3 regions of the Streptomyces sp. f51 genome follow, and region 1 is predicted to be linked to each of the others. Evidence: riboswitches for the same ligand, from Rfam matches in the RefSeq annotation. Region 1 holds a riboswitch; each other region holds the start of a gene.

Region 1 (7,732 bases):
GATCGTCCACACGGGAACGGGGCCCGGCGGCGCGTCACGCCGCCGGGCCCCGATGCGCTCTTTCGTGCCGTCAGCCGGCCGCGTCGATGCGGGCCCGGAAGCGCAGGTTCAACTCCTTGACCTGCTGGGCCAGTTCCGGGACCGGGCCGGCGGTCTCCAGGCCGGGGACGACGTCCCGGATGGACAACGGGCTCAGGGGCGAGGTGATGGGCACGCCCCACTCGGCCTTCCAGTCCCGGGCCTGCTGGGACGAGCTCGCGTACACGATGCGGCCCAGCCCGACCCAGCCGTGCGCGGCCGCGCACATCGGGCAGTGCTCTCCCGAGGTGTACACGGTCGCCGTGGCCCGTTCCTCGGGGCTCAGGTTGGTCGCGGCCCAGCGGGCGAGTTCGAACTCGGGGTGCCGGGTCGGGTCCCCGGTGCTGGACTCGCGGTTGCGGTCCTCGGCCAGGACCTTGCCGTCCGCGTCGGTCAGCAGCGAGCCGAACGGCCAGTCACCGGCGTCGACGGCCTCGGCCGCGAGGTCCAGGCAGCGGCGGAGATGGACCAGGTCGGCCGCGCTGACGGCGGAGGACCGGCCGGTGTCACCGGCGTCGGGGCTGTCGCCGTGGTGAGTGTCGTGGGTGTTGGGGGCCACCGTGGCTCCGTCTCTGTGGGCGTGGGCGTGGGCGTGGGGTGTGGGCTATGCCAGGTGGGCGGCCACGGTGGCCAGCGCCTGCCACGCCACCTCGGGCCTGAGGGTCTCGTCCGGGTCGCCGTTGTAGGGGTCGAGGACCACCGTGCCGGCACCGGCGAGGCGCAACTGCTCGATGTCGTCGAGGACCTGCTCGATGGTGCCCTCGCCGGCCCGGCGGTCCGGATGGTCGACCGGCTTCGGCGTGAGCCGGAGAACGATGCGCGGCGCCAGATCGGGCGCGGGCTGCCCGAGTTCGGCGGCGATGCCCTTCAGGCGGTCCACCGCGTCACGGAACCACGGCATGGTGAACCGGAGCGGGTGCCACGGCAGGCCGAGGCGGGCCGCCCGGCGCAGTCCCGCGTCGCTGTTGCCGCCGATCCAGATGGGGATCTGCCCGCTCCGGTAGTCCGCCTCGTCCGCCCACGCGGTGCGCAGGGTCTCCAGCAGTTCGTCGGTGAGCGCGCCACGCCGCTCGAAGGGAACGCCGAGCGCGTCGAATTCCTCCCTGGCCCAGCCGACACCGACCCCGAGGATCAGCCGGCCGCCGGAAAGCTGGTCCAGGTTGGCGGCCATTCGCGCGACGAGCAGGGGATGCCGGTAGGGCGCGATGAGAACCGTGGTGCCCAGCTTTACCCGGGTCGTTAAACCGGCCAGCCAGGAGAGCGTCGTAAAAGGATCGTAGAACGGGGCGGGATACTGTTTCGCGACATCCGATGTGATGGCCACGTGGTCGGAGACCATCAAGAGGTCGAAACCGAGGCCTTCCACCGTCCTGGCCCAACGGGAAAGGGTTTCCGGGTCGGTGCCGGGTCCGAAATTGGGGACGTTGACGCCTATCTGCATGGCTGAACCCTAGCAACCGCTCACCATGGGTGGTCAGTTGGTTCTCACGCTTTTCCGGCCGCAGTTTACGCTTCTCTTCTGAAGGTCCGGTCCCGCGCAATATGATTGCAATGTGACGGCCCATCAGATTGCAATCATATCGCTTGCCGCGCGCCCTTGACGCCGGGGGAACCGGGAATCTACGGTGAGCGCGAGCTACGAGTTCCGGTGATCAAGCCCTGGCTGGCCGGACGGCAACCCTCGACGCAGTGGGGTGCCCCAGGTGAAGGCTCGGCGGATCTTTCCTGTTCTGCAAGTGCGTTCCCATCGGTCCGAGGGCCGACGACATTCCCGGGAGGACAGCGTGCCAACGGCCCTTGTGCTGTGCTCCCGGCGCCACGTCGATCTGCTGCTGGTCTGCAGCTGTCTCTGTCACGGCTGACCGGCACCCACACTCCACCTCCTTCACACGACAGCGCGCTCGGCATGCCCTGCCTGCCGAAGCCCCTTCGTGCACCCCACCATGCGGAAGCAGAGACCAGCCATGGCACAGCACGACACCACCAGACCCGTCCGGACCCTCGGCGCGATATCGCTCGGCACGGCGTTCCTGGTGGCCCTGACCGGCTGCACGAGCAGCAAGGGCTCCACCGGCTCCGCGGAAGCGGGGATCACCGTCGGCACCACGGACCAGGTCACCGCCCTGGACCCCGCGGGCTCCTGGGACGCGGGTTCCGGCACCATCGAGAGCGAGGTCTACGCGACCCTGCTCAGCGTGAGGAACGGCGCCACGGAGGTCTCCCCGGACCTGGCCACCGGGATCGAGCTGACCGGCCCCAAGGAGTACACGGTCACGCTGAAGAAGGGCCTGAAGTTCGCCAACGGCCACGAACTGACGTCGTCCGACGTGAAGTTCAGCTTCGACCGCACCCTTAAGATCGCCGACGAGAACGGTCCCTCGTCCCTCCTGTACGACCTCGACTCCGTCGCCGCCCCGGCGCCGACCACCATCGTCTTCACCCTCAAGTCGGCCAACGACACGCTGTTCCCGCAGGTGCTGTCCACCGCCGCCGGCTACATCGTCGACGAACAGGTCTTCCCCGCGGACAAGATCCTCGACGACAAGTCGATCGTCGCGGGCAAACCGTGGAACGGCCCGTACGGCGTGCGCAGTTACGACAAGAACTCGTTGGTCTCCTTCACCGCCAACAGCGCCTACGGCGGCGGTCTGGGCGCCGCAAAGACCAAGAACATCCAGTTGAAGTACTACACCGACGCGAGCAACCTCAAGCTCGACGTCCAGCAGGGCACCGTCGACGCCGTCTACCGCACGCTCACCACCGCCGACCTCGACGACCTCTCCAAGAAGAAGGACATCAAGGTCCACACCGGCTCGGGCAACGGCATCCGCTACATCGTCTTCGACTTCCGGACCCAGCCGTACGGCACCAAGACCAAGAAGCCCGACAAGGCCAAGGCGCTGGCCGTACGCAAGGCCGTCGCCGACTCCGTGGACCGGGCCCAACTCGCGCAGCAGGTCTACAAGAACAGCTACCAGCCGCTGTACAGCTCCGTGCCCGACGGACTCACCGGCGCCACCGCCTCCTTCAAGTCGCTCTACGGTGACAAGAAGGGCGGCCCCGACCAGGCGGCCGCCGCCGCGCGCCTGAAGGCGGCGAAGGTGGCCACCCCGGTCACCCTCAGCCTCCAGTACAACAGCGACCACTACGGTTCCTCCTCGGCCGACGAGTACGCGCTGGTCAAGTCCCAGCTCGAGGCCACCGGACTGTTCAAGGTGAACCTCCAGTCCACCGAGTGGACCCAGTACGGCAAGGACCGCGTCAAGCACCTGTACCCGCTCTACCAACTGGGCTGGTATGCCGACTACCTGGACGCCGACAACTACCTCTCGCCCTTCTACTCGGCCAACAGCTGGGTCGCCAACGACTACTCCGACCCCGCCGTCCGTGAGCTGATCAAGAAGGAGGAGACGGAGACCGACACCGCCAGGCGCGCCGAACTGCTCAAGCAGGCACAGGACAAGGCCGCCGCCTCGGTGCCCCTGCTGCCGCTGCTCCAGGGCTCCACCGCGATCGTGACCCGCACCGACGTCAGCGGTGTGCCCGACGAGCTGAGCAGCGCGTACCAGTTCCGCTGGGCCGGGCTCGCGAAGAAGTGAGCACCCTGACCCAGGACGTCCCCGCCGCCGCCCCGGCAGGCGGCGCCGCGGGGTACGGACTCACCCGCTATCTGGTGGTCCGCTTCCTCCTCATCATCCCCACCGTGCTCGTCCTCGTCAGCCTGGTCTTCTTCCTGATGCGCGCCACCGGAGACCCGATCAGCGCCGCCTTCGGCGACCGGCTCACCCCGGACCAGCTCCAGGCCAAACTGCACCAGGCGGCCTACGACCGGCCGCTGCTCACCCAGTACCTCGACTACCTCAGGTCCCTGACCACTGGCGACTTCGGTCACACCGTCACCGACAACCAGCCGGTGACCCACGTCCTGGGCACCTACGGCGCCGCCACCGCCGAACTCGCCATCAACGCACTCGTCGTGGCCCTCGTCGTCGGCGTCCCCCTCGGCCTGGTGGCGGCCGCGCACCGGGATCGCGCGCCCGACGCGGCGCTGCGGCTGTTCGCCGTCCTCACCTACGCCACCCCCGTGTTCTTCGTGGGACTGCTGCTGAAACTGGTCTTCGCGATCCGGCTCGGCTGGCTCCCCGCGTCCGGCCGGGCCAGCACCGACGTCCAGCTCTTCCTCCAGGACCAGTCCAGCACGACAGGGCTCTACCTCATCGACGCCCTGAGGAGCGGCGACGGGGCGGCCGTCGTCGATGTCCTCAAGCACGCGGTCCTGCCCGCCGTGGCGCTGGGTCTGCTCGTCGCCGGCATCATCCTGCGACTGGTCCGCACCAACCTGATCGGCACCCTTTCCGCCGACTACGTGGAGGCCGCCAGGTCCCGGGGCGTGTCGCCCCTCCGTCTGATCACCCGGCACGCGGCCCGGCCCGCCCTGATCCCCGTCGTCACCGTCCTCGGACTCCAGGTCGCCGGACTGCTCGGCGGAGCGGTGCTCACCGAGACCACCTTCGAGTGGAAGGGACTCGGCTACGAACTCGCCCACTACCTGACGGTGCGTGACTTCCCGGCCGTGCAGGGCATCGTGGCCCTGTTCGCCGTCGTCGTGGCGGTGACGAACTTCCTCGTCGACATCCTCGCGGCCCTCATCGATCCCCGAGTGAGGTACTGAGCCGTGGCACAGCTTCTCCTCCGCCGCCGGACACCCCTGCCGCAGCGCCTGCGCATGCGGCTGCGGACCGGCGGCGCAGTGCAGCGCGCCATGCTGCTCACCGGCGCGGTCCTCACGGCGCTCTTCCTCCTCGCGGCGCTCCTCGGCCCGCTGCTCGCCCCGCACGGCTACGCCCAACTCCAGAACGAGTCGGGTCTGTTCGGATCACAGCAGCACCCGAGCGGAGCCCATCCGCTGGGCACCACCATCGCCGGGTACGACGTCCTGTCCCGCACGGTGTGGGGAGCCAGGACCGCGCTGGAGATCATCCTCGCGGCGCTGCTGCTGTCGGTGGTGCCCGGCACGGTCCTGGGCCTGGTCTCCGGATACCTCGGCGGCAGACTGGACCGGTCGCTGGTCGGGCTGGCCGACGCGCTCTACGCGTTCCCGCCGCTGCTGCTCGCCATCGTCATGTCGATCGTGATCAGCGGAGGCCGGTCGAGTCTCGCCGGCGGTCTCGGCGCGGCGGCCTGCTCGGTGGCCGTGGCCTTCGTCCCGCAGTACTTCCGTGTCGTACGGGCCGAGGTGATCCGGGTGAAGGCGGAGCCCTTCGTGGACGCGGCCCGCGTGATCGGCACCGGAACCCGGCGGATCATGTTCCGGCACGTGCTGCGCAACGCGGTCCGCACCCTCCCGCTGATCTTCACGATCAACGCCTCCGAGGCCATCCTCACCCTCGCCGGACTCGGCTTCCTCGGCTTCGGCATCGAGCCCAACTCGGCGGCCGAATGGGGATACGACCTCAACCGCTCGGTCGCCGACGTCACCTCGGGGCTGTGGTGGACCGCGATCCCGCCCGGCCTGGCCATCGTGCTCACCGTGCTCGGCACCACCCTCCTCGGCGAGAGCCTCACCGATCTGGCCGACCCCCGGCTCCGGCGGCGGGCCGCGGCGGCGGCACCCACGACGACGGACAAGGGCACGGACGATGACTGACCTGCTGCGCATCGAGGACCTGCGGGTCACCTTCGCCACCGACACCGGCCCGGCTCCCGCCGTGAAGGGAGTGAACCTGGCCCTCGCTCCGGGAGAGACACTGGCCCTGGTCGGCGAGAGCGGCAGCGGCAAGACCGTGACCGCCAGATCGGTCCTCGGCCTGCTGCCCGCCACCGCGACGACCCGCGGCCGGGTGCTGCTCGGCGACGGCACCGCCGAACCGTCCGAGGACGTACTCACCGCGTCCCCGGCCCGTCTGCGCCAACTGCGCGGCACCCACGCCGCGATGGTGTTCCAGGAGCCGTCCACGGCCCTGAACCCGGTCTTCACCATCGGCTGGCAGCTCACCGAGGGCCTGCGGGCCCACGGACACGGCGGCAACAGGGCCGAACGCCGCGCCCTGGCCGTCGACTGGCTCGACAAGGTCGGCATCCCCGACCCCGCCACCCGCGTGGACCACTACCCGCACCAACTGTCCGGCGGCCAGAAGCAACGGGCCGTTATCGCCATGGCCCTCGCCCTCGGCACCCGGCTCATCGTGGCCGACGAGCCCACGACCGCACTGGACGTCACCGTCCAGGCGGAAATCCTGGAACTCCTGCACCGCTGCCGTGCCGACTTCGGTACTGCGGTGCTCCTCATCACCCACAACATGGGCGTGGTCGCCGACATGGCGGACCGCGTGGTGGTGATGCGTGCGGGCGAGGTGGTCGAACAGGCGCCGGTCCGCGCGCTGTTCGCGACGCCCGGTCACGCGTACACCCGGGAACTGCTGGCCGCCGTACCGGTCTTCGGCCGGCACGGCGGCCGCGCACCGGCCCCCGCCGCGAGGACCGGGCCGCCGGTCGTGCGGGCCGCCGAACTCGTTGTGGAGCACCCGGGACGGCTCGGGAGGAAGGGCTTCAGGGCGGTCGACGGAGTGAGTTTCGAGATCGGACCCGGTGACGTGCTCGGGCTGGTGGGGGAGAGCGGCAGCGGCAAGACCACCATCGGCCGGGCGGTCGCCGGTCTGACGGCCGTGACCGGCGGCGAGCTCGAGACGTTCGGCGAGCCCGTGACGACCCGACGCCGCACACGCGGCCGGCCCGGCCATATCGGCTATGTGTTCCAGGACCCCGCTGCCAGCTTCAACCCGCTGCTGACCGTCGCCGACAGCGTCGCCGAACCCCTGGCCGTCCACCGGCGCGAACTGACGGCCGCGGCGATCCGTGCCGAGGCGGAGGCGCTGCTGGAGTCGGTGCACCTGCCGCGCGCCTACGCGGACCGCTACCCCCACGAGCTCAGCGGCGGCCAGCGCCAGCGTGCCGCCCTGGCCCGTGCACTCGCCCTGCGCCCCCGCCTCGTCATCGCGGACGAGCCCACCTCCGCCCTCGACGTGTCCGTCCAGGCGAAGGTGCTCGCCCTGTTCGCCGAACTCCAGCGGGAATTGGGCTTCGCGGCGCTGTTCATCAGCCATGATCTCGCGGTCGTCGAGCAGGTCGCCGACCGTGTCGTGGTCCTGCACCGCGGCCGGGTCGCCGCTTCGGGTTCGACGGCCGAGGTACTGGGCAGTCCGCAGGATGAGTACACCCGGGGACTCGTCGCCTCGCTGCCCGTCCCCGACCCGGTCCGGCAGTCCCGTCGGCGGGATCCGATCCCCGGTGTCCCTGAGGAACGGGATGCCCTCCCTTCCCACGCTGCGGTGGACACCCTCGACGAAGGAGCGGCAAGGACTTGACCGCTTTACGCCGCGCACGCCGTGGGGCCGACGTGTTCGCCCGGTGGACCTCCGGCCTGCTGGCGGTCGGCTCCCTGCTGTCCGGATGCCCGCTGCCCGAGCCGGACGCACTCGTGCGCCGGCCGCCGACCGCCGCGGCGAAGACCGTGTCACTCGCTGCGCCAGGACTCCAGGCGCTGTGCGACGGTGCGCAGATCGGCTTCCTGTCCGCGGATGGCCCGGGCGAGTTCGTACAGGTCATCGTCCTTGGGCTGGAGGGGCTGGAGGGGCTGGCCGGAGAGATGCATGTA
Region 2 (7,732 bases), 4.7 Mb from region 1:
CATGTCCGCCTGCGGACCCTTCTGGCCCTGCGAGATCTCGAACTCCACTCGCTGACCCTCTTCAAGGGTGCGGTAGCCGTCCATCTGAATCGCGCTGTAGTGCACGAAGACGTCCGCACCACCGTCGACCGCGATGAAGCCGTACCCCTTCTCCGCGTTGAACCACTTGACGGTGCCCTGAGCCATGCCTAACTCCCCTATTACTGGCCCTTGCACAGATCCGCACTTCGCGGATCCGGGTCAGACCTCACCCCCCAAACGGTTGGGGGTGTGCGCCGGAACGCGTCGACCGCGGCTGAATGTATCTGTCCAACTGCCCTCTGCAACAGGTCAGTCGGACGAGAATTCTGGGCATGGCCGATCAATGATTTGCGGAGATTACGCGAGGATCCGGGGCAAGTCGGGCCCCACAAATGCCATAAAATGCCCAAAAAGGCGAGCCACTTTGGCTACTTCTTGTCGGCGCTCGAACAGCAACTCATATGCGTCCGGCATGAAACCAACATCGAAAGCGAACGGGCTTCCCCAACTCTAGCGCGTTCAACCCTACAGAATTGCCCCCTCCGCTTGTCTCGCGGAGGGGGCAATTCTGTGAACGCGATGTGTTCGGCATTACCGAGGGTAACGATCAGCCTCCGGCGACGGCCGGAATGATGGAGACGCCGGACCCCGCCGGGGTCGCGGTTTCCAGGCCCTGCTCGAAGCGAACGTCGTCGTCGTTGACGTACACGTTGACGAAACGGCGCAGCTTGCCCTGGTCGTCCAGGACGCGCGCGGCGATGCCCGTGTGGTTCTTCTCCAGGTCGCCGATGACCTCGGCGAGGGTCGCGCCCTCGGCCGACACCTCGGCGGCGCCACCGGTGTAGGTGCGCAGGATGGTGGGGATGCGGACGTTGACGCTCATGATGCGAGGCCAGCCTCTCGGAAGGAGTCCAGGTTCGGGCGGATGGTCGCGGTCAGCCCGGTGTCGGAGGCCACCGCGTCCAGGGTCTTGAGGCCGTCGCCGGTGTTCAGCACGACGGTGGTCAGCGTCGGGTCGAGGAGACCGTTCTCGATGAGCTTGCGGGTGACACCGACGGTCACCCCGCCGGCGGTCTCCGCGAAGATGCCCTCGGTGCGCGCGAGCAGCTTGATCGCGTCCACGATCTGCCCGTCGTTCACGTCCTCCACCGCGCCGCCGGTGCGCCGCGCGATGTCCAGGACGTACGGTCCGTCCGCCGGGTTGCCGATGGCGAGCGACTTGGCGATGGTGTCCGGCTTCTGCGGCCGTACGACGTCGTGGCCGGCCTTGTAGGCGACGGAGACCGGGGAGCAGCCCTCGGCCTGGGCGCCGAAGATCTTGTACGGCCTGTCCTCGACCAGCCCGAGCCTGATCAGCTCCTGGAGTCCCTTGTCGATCTTCGTGAGCTGGGAGCCGGAGGCGATCGGCACGACCAGCTGGTCGGGGAGCCTCCAGCCGAGCTGCTCGCAGATCTCGTACGCCAGGGTCTTGGAGCCCTCGGCGTAGTACGGCCGCAGGTTGACGTTGACGAAGCCCCAGCCCTCGCCGGCCGGGTCGCCGATCAGCTCGGAGCAGAAACGGTTCACGTCGTCGTAGTTGCCCTCGATGCCGACGAGCTCGCCGCCGTAGACCGCGGCCATGACGACCTTGCCCTGCTCCAGGTCGTGCGGGATGAACACGCAGGAACGGAAGCCGGCGCGGGCCGCCGCGGCGCCCACCGCTCCGGCGAGGTTGCCGGTGGAGGAGCAGGAGAGGGTGGTGAAGCCGAAGGCGCGGGCCGCTTCGAGGGCCTGGGCGACCACGCGGTCCTTGAAGGAGTGCGTCGGGTTGCCCGAGTCGTCCTTGACGAAGAGCTTTCCGGCGTCGACACCCAGCTCACGGGCCAGGTTGTCGGCCTGGACGAGCTTGGTCCAGCCCGGGTTGATGTTCGGCTTGTCCGCCACGTCCGCGGGGACGGGCAGCAGCGGCGCGTAGCGCCAGATGTTCGCGGGTCCCGCTTCGATCCGCTTGCGGAGTTCCTCGGTGTCGTACGCCGAGAAGTCGTAGGCGATCTCGAGCGGGCCGAAACACTCCTCGCAGGCGAAGACCGGGCCGAGCGGGACGCGGTGTCCGCACTCGCGGCAGGAAAGCGCCGCGGCCGGGCCGAGATCCACCGAGTCGGCGGAGTTCGTGGTGCTTGCAACTGTCTGCGCAGCCATGGAGGCGAGGCCCTTTCTCCTCATCTTCCTCACGGCGCACTTCGCCGTGAGACGGATTTGGCACCTTCCCGAGCCGGGAGCCTCGCGACGCGATCGACATCGATCGGTACGAGACCGGCTGGAGGGTTGCCGGGGCTTCATCGGGCCGTATCCCTCTGCCCCTCTGGATGAGCGGTATTTGATTGTTGAACTGTTGAACGCGATACGCGCCGACGATCCAGGACATGCGATGGTCATGCGCGTTGTTCAAGACTGTAACCGAAGGCCAGGACAGTTGAGATAGTCGTCCGAACCGCGAGACGAGCCAATCGATCTGCCGCTGGCCGCAGCGGGCACGCCGATGAGAGCGTGTGATCAGACAGTGAGGAGCCGCAGACGGTGCTGAGAGAAGTCGAGAGCTGGCTGAGCACACGCTCCTGGTCCGTGACCGACCGCCCGCTCCACAAGCTCATGGCAGCCAAACGCATCACCGGCTCGACCGTCAGTGTCGTGCTGCCCGCGCTCAACGAGGAGGAGACGGTCGGCGAGATCGTCTCGATCATCCGCCACGACCTGATGCAGCAGGTGCCCCTCGTCGACGAGATCGTCGTCGTCGACTCCGGCTCGACGGACCGCACCTCCGCGGTCGCCGCCGCCGCGGGCGCGCGGGTCGTGCACCGCGACGACATCCTCCCGCGGATACCGGCCGTGCCCGGCAAGGGCGAGGTGCTGTGGCGCTCGCTCCTCGTGACGAGCGGGGACATCGTCTGTTTCGTCGACGCGGACCTCAGGGAGTTCTCGTCCGACTTCGTCTCGGGGATCGTGGGCCCACTGCTCACCGAGCCGGGCGTCGACCTCGTCAAGGCCATGTACGACCGCCCGATGGCCGGCGGCGGCGGACAGGGCGGCCGGGTCACCGAGCTGATGGCCCGCCCCCTGCTGAACATGCACTGGCCGCAGCTCGCGGGCTTCGTCCAGCCCCTCGGCGGCGAGTACGCGGCCCGCCGCTCGCTGCTCGAACAGCTCCCCTTCCCCGTCGGCTACGGCGTCGAGCTGGGCATGCTCGTCGACGCCCTGCACCTCGTGGGCCTCGACGCCCTCGCCCAGGTCGACGTCGGGGTGCGCAAGCACCGCCACCAGGACGGCCAGGCGCTCGGCCGCATGGCCGCCGCGATCTACCGCACCGCGCAGCTCCGGCTCGCCCGCGGCCATCTGATCCGCCCCTCCCTCACCCAGTTCGAACGCGACCGGGACGGTTTCCGGCCGCGCACCTACTCCGTGGACACCGAGGAAAGGCCGCCGATGACCGAAATCTCCGAGTACCAGACGCGCAGAGCCGCGTAGTCCGGCGCCCGCGGCCGCGCATCGCATACGGCCGAAGGGCGCGTTTGAGCGTTTCGAGACGGGGCTAGGTTTCGAGGCATGGCTTCAATGCATGGTGCCCACAGGATCCTGGTCGCCTCCAACCGCGGCCCGGTCACCTACGAGGTACGGGAGGACGGCTCGCTGCACGCCCGGCGCGGCGGCGGCGGACTCGTCTCGGGCCTCTCGGCGATCGGGCCGGACGCGGGCGCCCTGTGGGTCTGCTCGGCCCTCGGCGACGGCGACCGGGAGGCGGTCGGGCGCGGGGTGGGCGAGGACGGCGTACGGATGCTCGCCATCGACGCGGACACGCACGCCGACGCGTACAACGGCATCGCCAACTCCGTGCTGTGGTTCGTCCACCACATGCTGTACCAGACCCCGCTGGAGCCGGTCTTCGACGCGGAGTTCCGGCGCCAGTGGGAGTCGTACCGCGCCTACAACCGGGCCTTCGCCGAGGCGCTGGCCGAGGACGCGGCCGAGGGCGCGGCCGTGCTGGTCCAGGACTACCACCTGTGCCTGGTGCCCGGGATGCTCCGCGAGCTGCGCCCCGACCTGCGCATCGGCCACTTCTCCCACACCCCCTGGGCACCCGAGGACTACTTCCGGATGCTCCCGGACGACATCCGCGCGGAGCTGATGGCGGGCATGCTCGGCGCCGACCGGGTGGCCTTCCTGACCTGGCGGTGGGCCACGGCGTTCATGCGCTGCGCGGAGCAGACCGAACCCGGCCGCTATGCCGCGCGGCCCTCGGGCGGTACCCCCGCGATCGAGCACCTGGACGGCGCCCGGCCGCCCGTGCGCGAGACCCGGGTCGGCGTGCACGGCCTCGGGGCGGACGCCGAGTTCCTGCGCGAGCGCTCGCACCGGGCGGACGTCGGGGAACGGATGGCCGCGCTGCGCGAGGAGATCGGCGCGGACCGCAGGACGATCGTGCGGGTCGACCGGACCGAGCTGTCGAAGAACATCGTCCGGGGGCTGCTGGCGTTCCGGCAGCTGCTCGACGACCACCCCGAGTGGCGCGAGCGGGTCGTCCACGTGGCCTTCGCCTATCCCTCGCGGCAGGACCTCGCGGTCTACCGGGACTACACGGCCGAGGTGCAGCGGCTCGCCGACGAGATCAACTCCGGGTACGGGACGCCCGGCTGGACCCCGGTGGTGCTGCATGTGAAGGACGACTTCGCGCGCTCGCTCGCCGCGTACCGGCTGGCCGACGTCGCCCTGGTCAACCCGATCAGGGACGGCATGAACCTCGTGGCCAAGGAGGTTCCGGTCGTCTCCGACGAGGGCTGCGCGCTGGTCCTGTCACGGGAGGCCGGGGCGTACGAGGAACTGGGCGAGGACGCGATCACCGTGAACCCGTACGACATCACGGGGACGGCACGGGCGCTCCACGAGGCACTCGGCATGCAGCCGGGGGAACGCGCGGAGCGCACCAAGCGCCTGGCCGCCGCGGCCACCGCGCTCCCCCCGGCCCAGTGGTTCCTGGACCAGCTCCATGCACTGGAGAGCTGAGGAGGAGCGGCGGGCGGCGGTCGCGGGTCCGGCCGGTGGGTGGGTCGGGGACGGGCCGGTGCATCAGCCCGTCGCCGTTGGATGAGGAGTGACTGTCGGTGGCGACGGGCATCGATGCACCGGCCCGCCCCCTCACGTCCCATTCCGGGTGCGGGTGCGTCGTCGTGACGGCGGGCCATCGATGCACCGGCCCGCCCCCTCGCGTCCCATTCCGGGTGCGGGTCCAGGGTCCAGACAGTTCCAGCCCCGGCCGGCGACGGTTCAGCCCCTCGGCCCGCCTTTCGGCCGCGGGGAGAATTCAGCCCCTCCGGCGTTTGAGGAGCGGGGTCCGGGGCGGAGCCCCGGGGGTGGCCCTCCCCCGGCCCGCCCTTTGAGTGCCGGGGAACATTCAGCCCCTCCGGCGATTGAGGAGCGGGGGTCCGGGGGCTGGCCCCCAGGTACGGGTCGGGTAGGGGCGGAGGGGGCGAAAACACGCCTGTTCCCGGCGCGGTCCGCCGGGCAACGAGCCCCCGGGTCAGCCGAGCGCGGCCGCGAGGGCGGCTAGGAGGCGGACGACCCCGGCGGGCCCGTCGACCACCAGGTCGGCGCGTTCGGCGAGCTCGGCGACCTCCGAGCTGCCGCTGCACACGAGCAGCCCCGGAACCCCGTCGGAGCGGAGCTTGTCGACGGCGGCGAAGGCGGGCAGGTCACCCAGGTCGTCCCCCGCGTAAAGGACGGCCTCGGCCCCGGCCTCCCGGACGTACTCCATGAGGGCGACGCCCTTGTCCATGCCCGGCGGGCGCAGCTCCAGGACCATGCGTCCGGGCTCGACGATCAGCCCGTGCCGGGCGGCGAGCTCACCCAGCGGCTCCCGCAACGCCTCGAACGCGGCCTGCGGATCGGCGGCGCGCCGGGTGTGCACGGCGACCGCCCGGCCCTTCTCCTCGATCCAGGTGCCCTGCCAGGCACCGATCCCGTCGAGGAATCCGGGCAGTTCGGCGCGGACGGCGGCGACACCGGGGTGCGGGGCGGGGGCCGTGACCGTGCCGCTCACCGCGTCCCAGCGCTCGGCGCCGTAGTGGCCGAGGACGACCAGGTGTTCCAGGCCCGGTACGCCCGCGAAGCCGCCGTGGCGCACGGCCACACCGGCCGGGCGGCCTGTGACCACGGCGACGGAGGCGACCTTGGGGGCGAGCGCGGCGAGCGCGGGGACCGCGTCGGGGTGCGCCCTGGCCCGGTCGGGGTCGGGGACGATGGGGGCGAGGGTGCCGTCGAAGTCGAGCGCGACGACCGTCCGGGCGGGGTGCGTGAGGATCGCTTCCAGAGCTTCGCGTCCGGCGGGGGTCACCGGGGCCGGCAAGGAGTCCTTGGATTCGGGGTGGCTGCCCATGCACCGACCCTATCCGTGCGACGCCGGACGCACCCCCCACTCCCGCCCGGCCGGGCGCCCCTCCCCCGGAATGCCCGGATCCCGCCCCACCAAGATGTTCTCTCGCCCCCTCCGCCCCTGCCCGACCCGTACGGGGGCGCTGCTCCCGGGGCCCCGCTCCTCGAACGCCGGAGGGGCCGGATCCTCACCTCTCCCCCCGGCGGGCCTCCCGTACGCGGCGGAGCCTGTTCACCGTCACCGGGTCGTGCGCCAGGGCGCGCGGGTCGTTCAGCAGCGCGTTGAGCAGTTGGTAGTAGCGGACCGGGGCCAGGCCCAGCTGTTCGCGTATGGCGCGCTCCTTGGCGCCGGGGCCGGGGAAACCGCGGCGCTCCAGGGCGAGAATGCTCCGTTCGCGCGCGGGCAGCTCTTCCATGGACAGCACGGTAGTCCCCGGCACCGACAGGCGCCGGGCCCGGGTCCGTGGCCACCGCGCGGCCGCCGTGCCCGGGCGCGGGTCTCGGAATGCGGAACACACGGTCTCCTATCCCGTGAGTGGACTAGACCTTTCCAGGGGTAAAGGGCGACACTGTCCCCCGTGAGACACGTCATCGCCCTCGATGTGGGCGGCACCGGGATGAAGGCCGCCCTCGTCGGGGTGGACAACGAGCCCTCCCCGGACCGCCCCGGCGCCCCGCGGCAGGCCCCCGGGCGCCCCGCGCTGCTGCACCAGGCCCGCCGCGCGACCGGCCGTGAGCGCGGGCCCGACGCCGTCGTCGAGGAGATCCTCGACTTCGCCGCCGAACTGCGCGCCCACGGCGAGGAGCACTTCGGCGAGAGCGCGGCGGCCGCCGGCGTCGCCGTCCCCGGCATCGTCGACTCCCAGGGCGGCATCGCGGTCTACGCGGCGAACCTCGGCTGGCGCGACGTCCCGCTGCGCAGGCTGCTCGGCGAGCGGCTCGGCGGCGTGCCCGTCGCGCTCGGCCACGACGTACGCACCGGCGGCCTCGCCGAGGGCCGGATCGGCGCGGGACAGGGAGCGGACCGCTTCCTGTTCGTGCCGCTGGGCACCGGCATCGCGGGCGCCATCGGCATCAACGGCGGTGTCGAGGAGGGCGCGCACGGCTTCGCCGGCGAGATCGGCCACATCGTCGTACGGCCCGGCGGGTCCCCGTGTCCGTGCGGGCAGCGCGGCTGTCTGGAGCGGTTCGCCTCCGCTGCGGCCGTCAGCCAGGCCTGGGCCGAGGCGTCCGGCGACCCCGGGGCGGACGCGGCGGACTGCGCCAAGGCCGTCGAGTCGGGCGACCCGAGGGCGGTGGCCGTCTGGCAGGA
Region 3 (7,732 bases), 7.9 Mb from region 1:
GGGGCGTCCTGGCGGGAGCGGTCAGAGCACCTTGCTCAGGAACTCTCTGGTGCGCGCTTCCCGCGGATGGTCGAGCACCTGCTCGGGCGGTCCCTGTTCGACGATCCGCCCGCCGTCCATGAACACCACCCGGTCGGCGATCTCACGGGCGAAGCCGATCTCATGGGTGACGATCACGAGCGTGGTGCCGCTGTGGGCCAGGTCCTTGATGACGGCGAGGACCTCGCCGACCAGTTCGGGGTCCAGGGCGGACGTCGGTTCGTCGAAGAGGATGACCCCGGGCCGCAGGGCCAGGGCGCGGGCGATGGCCACACGCTGCTGCTGACCGCCCGACAACTGCCGTGGGTAGGCGTTGGCCTTGTCGGCGAGACCCACCCGTGCGAGCAGCTCGCGGGCCAGCTCCCGCGCTCCGGGCCTGGACAGCCTGCCGGTCGCCACCGGGGCGGCGGCCACGTTGTCCAGCACGGTCAGATGAGGGAAGAGGTTGAAGTTCTGGAAGACGAACCCGATGCGGCTGCGCTGGGCCAGGATGACCCGCTCGCTCAGCTCCTTGAGCCGGTCGCCGTGCCGGCGTACACCGATGAGTTCGCCGTTCAGGCTCACATGGCCGACCTCGGGCTTCTCCAAGTGGTTGATCACGCGCAGGAGGGTGGACTTCCCCGAGCCCGACGGCCCCAGGATCACCGTGACCTCGCCGGGCCGTACGGTCAACTCCACGCCGTTCAGTACCTGTTGGATGCCGTACCACTTGTGGACGTCGTGCACCTCGACCGCCGCGGGCCGCGTCTCGCTCGTCACGCCGGTCATATCGCCGTCTCCCTGCGGACCCGGGCCCGCGCTTCGCGCAGACCGCTTCGTACCTTCTGCAACGGGGTCGGCGGCAGGGTGCGCAGCGCGCCCCGCGAGTAGTACCGCTCGACGTAGAACTGGATGACGGACACGACGCTCGTGAGGATCAGGTACCAGGCGGTGGCGACGAGGAGCAGCGGCACGATGTCGCCGGGGTAGGTGCTGCCCATGCTCTGCACGGATCCGAACAGGTCCAGCAGGGACACGTAGAAGACGAGCGAGGTGCCCTTGATCAGACCGATGAGCTGGTTGACGTAGTTGGGGGTGATGGAGCGCAGCGCCTGCGGGAAGACGATCCTCGCGAACTGGTACCGCTTCGGCAGGCCGAGGGCGGAGGCGGCTTCGTGCTGCCCCTGGTCCACGGAGAGAAGACCGCCGCGTACCACTTCGGAGGCGTACGCCGCTTCGTTCAGACTCAGTCCGACGACGGCGACGGCCATGTCGGTGGCCAGGCGGGACTCGTCGAAGGTGAAGAAGGCGGGACCGAACGGAACGCCTACGCTCAGCGTCTGGTACAGCGCGCTGAAGTTGTAGAGGAAGAGCAGGACCACGATGAGGGGTACCGAACGGAAGAGCCAGGTGTAGACCCAGCTCACCGCGCGGAGCACCGGACTCCGGGAGAGCCTGGCCAGGGCCAGGAGAATGCCGCCGAGCAGGCCCAGCAGGGCGCTGTAGAGGGTGACTTCGAGGGTGATCAGCAGACCGTCGAGAATGGTCGGGCGCAGGAACCAGTACTGGAAGCGGTCCCACTGGTAGAAGGGGTTGGTCACCAGGCCGTGGACGATCTGGGCGACCAGCACGAGCACCACGGCGGTGACGATCCAGCGGCCGGGGCGCCGGAGCGGAAGGACCCGCTGAGCCGCCAGAGGTGCGGGGGCGGCGGGGTCGTCGGTGCGGGGGATCGCCTCGGTCGGCGTCGCCGGCCCGAAGGACACGGCGCTGCCTGGGAGTTGACTCATGGAGAGCTCCAGCGGATTCGGACACCCCGGATCCGCGCAGGCGGCGACGCCGTGCCGAGAAAGGAGACGCTCGGTACGAGGCGGTGCGCGGCCGCACGCGAAACGGGTGCTGGACAGGTGAGGGGACGCGCCGCGACAGCGGCGGTCGTCAGAGACTCGGAGGAACCGTCAGCCCTGGCTGATGGGGCGACACATGCCCGTACACAGGGCGCTGTTGACGCGCAGCAGGTCCACGGAGCGGTCGGCGCAGAGCACATCGCGACCGGTGCGCCGCCATGCGGCCGTCCCGTCAGCTGTGTGCATCGCCGTCACCATTTCTTCTCCGGCCGAAAAGGCATCCCGTTGTGGGCCGCACGTTAGGCCCGTCCCGAAAAGAATGTCAATGCGGGTGACCACCAGGTGAGACCGTGTTGTCGGCCTTCTTGACGGCACAACAGGGCGCCCCGAGACTGACATGGACGGTCACGATTGTCAGCGCCCTCGGTGCGGTTCCGTCCGCTCCGGAGGTCATCGGCCCCGGCCCGCTGACAGGCAACCCTTCCACCGCGACGGGGTGCCCCGGGTGACGACCGGGTTCCGCCGGTGCGGCGGGACAAGCGTGGTCTCGCGTCTCGCGAGCCCTGAGGTGGGGACCGGTGGGAATGCCAAGGAACGGCTTGACGAGGCGCCTGCACATCGATCTGTTGCGTGTCTCCAGCGCCTACTGATCCGCGACCGGTCCGTCCGATCCGGACCGGTGCGACAGGCGCAGTCAATCCGCATCCCGGCCGCCGGTGCCCACAAAGCGGCGGTGGCTTCCTTCTTCCCCCAGGGAGAGTCATGCCCGAGACAGCTTCGCGCACGTCCAGTTCCGCCAACGCCCGTCCCTGTGAGCAGACTTCGCTGCCCTCGGTCCTTCGGCTCACGCCGGCGGCCGCGCCCTCCGTCCTCCCCCGCCGTGTCGACAGCCGCATCGGCGTGGGCCTGGCCGGCGGCTTCTACCCGGCTCCGCACCGCTACGAGCTGTATCTGTCGCGGAGTTGTCCGCACTCGCTGCGCATCGCCATCACGCTCGGGCTGCTCGGGCTGTCGGACTCGGTCGCCACCACGCTCCTCGTGGACCCCGTGCGCACCCCCGACGCCTTCGCTTCGCTGCGCCGAGCCTACGAGGCCACCGAGCATCACTTCGACGGGCCGCTGACCGCGCCCGCGCTGTGCGACCGCTGGAGCGGACGCATCGTCAGCAACCACACGCCCGACATCCTCCGCGACCTGGCGGGGCTGCTCTCCGGCCACACCACGACCTGCCCCTCCACGCTCTGCCCTCCGTCCCTCACCGCCGACATCGAAGCCCTCCGCGATCTGCTGGAGCGCGATGTCACCCCGTCCGCCCGGCCCTCGGAGCTCGCGGCGGCCCTCGACCTGCTCGACTGCCAACTCGCCGGGCACCCCTACGTCCTGGGCGACGGGCTCACGGCGGCGGACGTCGACGTCTGGGTGGCGCTCACCGGTCTTGGCTGCCCGGAGGTCCTCGGCGCGCGTCCCCGGCTCGTGGACTACGTACGCCGTCTCGGCGACCACCCCGCCTTCAGGCCCGGCACCGAGGCGGTGCCCCTGGCGGCGGAGGCCTGACGCCCGCCGCGGAACGAGATCCGTCGGATTCGTTGGACGTGACCCCGTCAACACGTGGTCCGTAGTAGACATGCGACGAGTCCCGCTCGGTCCCGCGCGGGTGGAGAACGGATGCGCATGAAGCAAACGAGCCGATCCGCAGGGCGGCGCGGACGCCGGCCGAGGCCGCGGAGCGCCGCCCTGGTCGCGCTGGTCACGGCGGGGGCCCTGGTCTGTCTGGTCGTGGCGTTCCGTCCCGGCGCCCACTCCGCCGACACGGCCGGGCATCCCGCCGCCTCGACGGCCGGCGGTTCCCGGCAGACCCCGGATCCGGGCCGGGCGACCGCGTCCGGATCGACGTCCCCCACGGCCGGGCGGTCGCCCGATCCCACGCTCTCCCCGTCCGTGACGGCCCGCCCTTCCGCCACGTCGGCGCGGCCGTCGGCCTCGGACGCACCGCGGGCCGCGGCGACGGCCGCTTCCCTGGCGGGACGGATCCGCCCGGGGGTCGGCTACCGAGGAGTGGCGACCACGTACGACGCCGGGAAAGGGGACGGCTCCTGCTCCTACGGTCCGGGCGACGACGTCCTGACCGCAGCGATGAACCACACCGACTACGAGACGTCCAAGGCGTGCGGGGCGTACGTGCTGGTCCGCGCGGCCGGCGGCGCCACCGTCACGGTCCTGATCACCAATGAATGCCCGACGGGCTGCGCTCCCGGGCAGCTCGACCTCAGCGCGCAGGCGTTCGCCCGGCTCGCGAACCTCTCGGCCGGCCGCATCCCGATCACCTGGAAGCTGCTGAGCCCCGGCACCGCCGGTACGGTCGCGCTGCGCTACAAGACCGGGTCCAGCCGCTACTGGTGCGCGCTCCAGGTCATCGGGCACAGGAATCCGGTCGCCCGGCTCGAACTGCGCAGCGGCGGCGGATGGCGGCCGCTTCCACGCACCGCCTACAACTATTTCCTCGCGGAGGACGGCGGCGGATGCGGCGGCACCGTCAGGATCACCGACATCTACGGAGAACGCCTGACCGTCGAGGGCATCGCGCTGCGTCCCGACGCGGTGCAGCCGACCCGGCTCCAGTTCGCCCGGCACTGACCCGGGCCCCTCCAGGCGTGCGCCGTCGCACGCCTGGACACGCGGAAGGGGGGTGAGCGACCTCAGTCGCCCACCCCCCTCACCCGCACGACTATTCCGGGCCCCCGCCGCAGCCCACCCCGGCGACCGCGGGAGGGGTGCCCGCGCCGACCGCGGTCACCGGTTCGGCGGGGACCGGCTTGCGCAGCAGCAGCAGCGCCGCGTCGTCGTGCAGACGCCCGCCCACATGGGCCTGGAGCTCGGCGTCGAGCGCGGCGAGCGTGGTGGCCGGTTCGTCGGACACATGCCGTGCCAGCCCTTGGGCGAGGGCGTAGAACTCGCGGCCGTGGTCGCGGGCCTCGGTGACGCCGTCGGTGTACAGCAGGAGCTGGTCGCCGTCGGCCAGCGGCAGCACCTGGAGGCTCGGGGACTCCCCCGTCAGGGCCCGCAGCCCGAGCGGAGGAGCGGGATCGACGGGGTCGACCGACACGACGGTGCCGGACGCGCGGACATGCAGCGGAGGAGCGTGTCCGCAGTTGACGACCTCCAGCCGGCCCGGCTCGGGGTAGCCGGCGACCACGGCGGTGACGAAGTCGTCGAAGCCCAGGTTGCGCGCCAGGCTCCGTTCGATCCTGGCGACCACGGCGAGAAGGTCGGGTTCGTCGTAGGCGGCCTCACGGAAGACACCGAGCACGAGCGCGGCCGTACCGACGGCCGGCAGCCCCTTGCCCCGGACGTCACCGATGATCATCCTGACGCCGTGCGGTGTGGGCACCAGCGCGTACAGGTCGCCGCCGATCCGGGCCTCGGCCGCGGCGGCGCTGTAGCGCACGGCCACCTGGAACGGGCCGACGTTCGACGGAATGGGCGCGAGGAGCGCGTGCTGCGCCGCCTCGGCGACCGAGCGTACGGCCGCGAGGACCCGCTCCCGGCGCCAGCGCAGGGCGCTGGCCAGGACGCTCGCCAGGGTGACGGACGCCAGCGCGGACAGGACGGCCACGAGCTCGCCGCCCGGAACGCCGTCCCGTATGCCCAGCACCGCGCTCAGCACCGAGGCCAGGAAGCCGACGCAGAGAACCCCGTACGGCCGGCTGGTGGTGGCCGCCAGCGCGGGTCCCGCGGCCAGCAGCGGCAGCCAGAGGATGCCCGCCCGGCCCGCCAGGTCGACGAGCACGATGGCGCCGACGATCAGTAAGGGCAGCACCGATGTGCCGAAGGCGAGGTGGGCGGCGCGCTTGCGGGCCGCCGCCCAGGAACCGGATCCTCGGTTCCCGAACGTCCGTTTCAGCCAGTGCTCGCCAGTGTGCTCTCGGGCCCGACTCATTCTCGTCCGCAGTCCTCACCTGGGTTCATCCCTGAAATGTCCGGTTGGTCTAGGAAAGACGTTCGAGACGTGATCCACAAGCACGGAGATTTCAAATAGTGAGCGACAGGCCCCTGGTCACGCGGTTCGCGGTCGGGATCAGCTTCGTCACCACTTCACGGAGCCGGGGCAGCCGCTCCGCGGGGAGCGAGACGCCGAGCGAACCGAGCGTGTCCCCGCTGTAGACGGGTACGGCGACGCAGACCGTTCCGAGAGCGTACTCCTCCAGGTCCGTGACCGCAGGGGCCACGGGCGACGTGGCCAGGCGCCGGAGCAGTTCCGGCCGGCTGGTGATGGTCCGCGGGGTGAGGTCGGCGAGTGTGTGCCGGGCGAGGTAGTCGTTGCGGGACTCCTCGTCGAGTTCCCGCAGTACGGACTTGCCGAGAGCGGTGGCGTGGCCGGCGTCCTCGAATCCGACCCAGAGGTCGACCCGGGGTGCCCGGGGCCCGTCGACGATCTCGGCGACCCTGATCTCGCCCTCCTCGTAGAAGGTGAGGTAGGCGGCCGAGGCGAGTTCGTCGCGCAGGGCGGCGAGAGTGGGACGGACCCGGCTGAGCAGCGCCTGCCCCCGGCCCTGGGTCTGGAGCGTCTGCATCTTGTCGCCCAGGATGAAGCCGCCGTCGTCCAGCTTGCGGATGTATCCGTCGTGGACGAGGGTCCGCAGCAGGTGGTAGGCGGTGGCGAGCGGAAGCTCGGTCTCACGGGCCAGCTGTTTGGCGGGCGCGCCGGTCTCGTGCGCGCTCACCGCCTCCAGCAGGCGGAAGGCCCGCTGGACAGAGGTGATGAGCGTGGGCCCGTCGCGAGCTCCCATGCCCCCAGCGTGCGCCGAGCCAGGAGGACAGGCAAGGCAGGGTCGACGGCACGCAGTGCCCCCGGCGGCCCCGGTCCCGGCCGAAGACCGCAAGGCCCCTCCGCCCGGAACCGGCCGACGGCTCGGCTTCAGAACCCGCCGACCCCGATACCGGGCGACGCCACTCCACCCGCGACCGGCCGACCGCCCGGCTTCGGAACCCGCTGACCCCGGTACCGGGCAACGCACCGCAAGGGCCACTTCGCCCGAACCCGCCCGACGGCTCGGCTTCAGAACCCGCCGACCCCGATACCGGGCGACGCACCGCAAGGGCCACTCCACCCGCGACCGCCCGGCGGCCCCACTTCAGGACCCGCTGGCCCCGGACCCGGCGGACGGAGCCGCCGGACCCGAGCCCGGCCGGCGATACGCCCCTCCGGACGGAGCCCCGCGCGGGCCACTCCGTCCGGAGGGGCGGGTCGCTTCAGGACCGCCCGGACCCGCGCCGCGTGAACCCGGTGCCGTCGAGGCGTCCGAGGAGGCCGGCGAGCCGTGTCGTGTCCTCCGAGGTCCACGCCGGTTCGGCGAAGACGTCCTCGGCCACGTGTTCGGCGGTCACGAGCATCTCCGCGAGGCGCTCCCGGCCGGTCTCCGTCAGGGCCGCGTAGGCCACCCGCGCGTCCCGGGCGTCCGCGTCCCGCCTGACCAGCCCGATCCGCTCCAGCGGTACGAGCCCCCGGGTGACACCGGACGCCGTCAGCCCCAGCGCCTCCGCCAGGTCCACCCGGCGCATGCGGTCGCCGGGGGCCTGGGACAGGCGCAGCAGCATCGTGAAGTCGGCCAGGCTCACCCCGTGCAGTCCGCCGAGACTCGCGTCGAACCGCTTCACCAGGGCGGCCTGCGCCTTCATCAGACGCAGTGCCGCGTCCAGCCCCTCACTCATTGACGCCTCCTTGACTACTCAAGCATATCCGCAAACAAGATCCTCGTTCACTACGAGGGATCAGGGCGTGCTCTGCGCGGCGGCCCGGCGCTGGCGCTTGCCGAGGGGAGCCTGGGAAAGATCCTCGGCCTGGGACTTGAGCCGCTTGAAGCCGTACC

The links. A riboswitch is a leader RNA that binds a small molecule or an ion and turns the genes downstream of it on or off. The one in region 1 is predicted to bind S-adenosylmethionine.
Region 2: another riboswitch for S-adenosylmethionine. It lies ahead of thrC (threonine synthase); the one in region 1 lies ahead of WJM95_RS34880 (ABC transporter substrate-binding protein).
Region 3: another riboswitch for S-adenosylmethionine. It lies ahead of WJM95_RS00215 (cell envelope biogenesis protein OmpA); the one in region 1 lies ahead of WJM95_RS34880 (ABC transporter substrate-binding protein).

The regions. Positions count from the first base shown of each region.
Region 1 is NZ_CP149798.1:7,997,533-8,005,264, forward strand. It holds gene WJM95_RS34870 (nucleoside deaminase) at 71-550, opposite strand; gene WJM95_RS34875 (LLM class flavin-dependent oxidoreductase) at 683-1,519, opposite strand; SAM riboswitch class IV at 1,713-1,823, shown strand; gene WJM95_RS34880 (ABC transporter substrate-binding protein) at 2,043-3,677, shown strand; gene WJM95_RS34885 (ABC transporter permease) at 3,674-4,750, shown strand; gene WJM95_RS34890 (ABC transporter permease) at 4,754-5,725, shown strand; gene WJM95_RS34895 (ABC transporter ATP-binding protein) at 5,718-7,442, shown strand; gene WJM95_RS34900 (hypothetical protein) at 7,592-7,729, opposite strand.
Region 2 is NZ_CP149798.1:3,296,236-3,303,967, forward strand. It holds gene WJM95_RS14375 (cold-shock protein) at 1-186, opposite strand, end outside; gene WJM95_RS14380 (MoaD/ThiS family protein) at 629-904, opposite strand; gene thrC (threonine synthase) at 901-2,199, opposite strand; SAM riboswitch class I at 2,217-2,373, opposite strand; gene WJM95_RS14390 (glucosyl-3-phosphoglycerate synthase) at 2,578-3,522, shown strand; gene WJM95_RS14395 (trehalose-6-phosphate synthase) at 3,601-5,055, shown strand; gene otsB (trehalose-phosphatase) at 5,570-6,424, opposite strand; gene WJM95_RS14405 (DUF3263 domain-containing protein) at 6,609-6,836, opposite strand; gene WJM95_RS14410 (ROK family protein) at 6,999-7,732, shown strand, end outside.
Region 3 is NZ_CP149798.1:47,787-55,518, forward strand. It holds gene WJM95_RS00200 (amino acid ABC transporter ATP-binding protein) at 22-807, opposite strand; gene WJM95_RS00205 (amino acid ABC transporter permease) at 804-1,808, opposite strand; gene WJM95_RS00210 (hypothetical protein) at 1,977-2,111, opposite strand; SAM riboswitch class IV at 2,269-2,413, shown strand; gene WJM95_RS00215 (cell envelope biogenesis protein OmpA) at 2,628-3,419, shown strand; gene WJM95_RS00220 (expansin EXLX1 family cellulose-binding protein) at 3,537-4,499, shown strand; gene WJM95_RS00225 (SpoIIE family protein phosphatase) at 4,591-5,802, opposite strand; gene WJM95_RS00230 (IclR family transcriptional regulator C-terminal domain-containing protein) at 5,894-6,652, opposite strand; gene WJM95_RS00235 (MarR family transcriptional regulator) at 7,116-7,574, opposite strand; gene WJM95_RS00240 (DUF6204 family protein) at 7,635-7,732, opposite strand, start outside.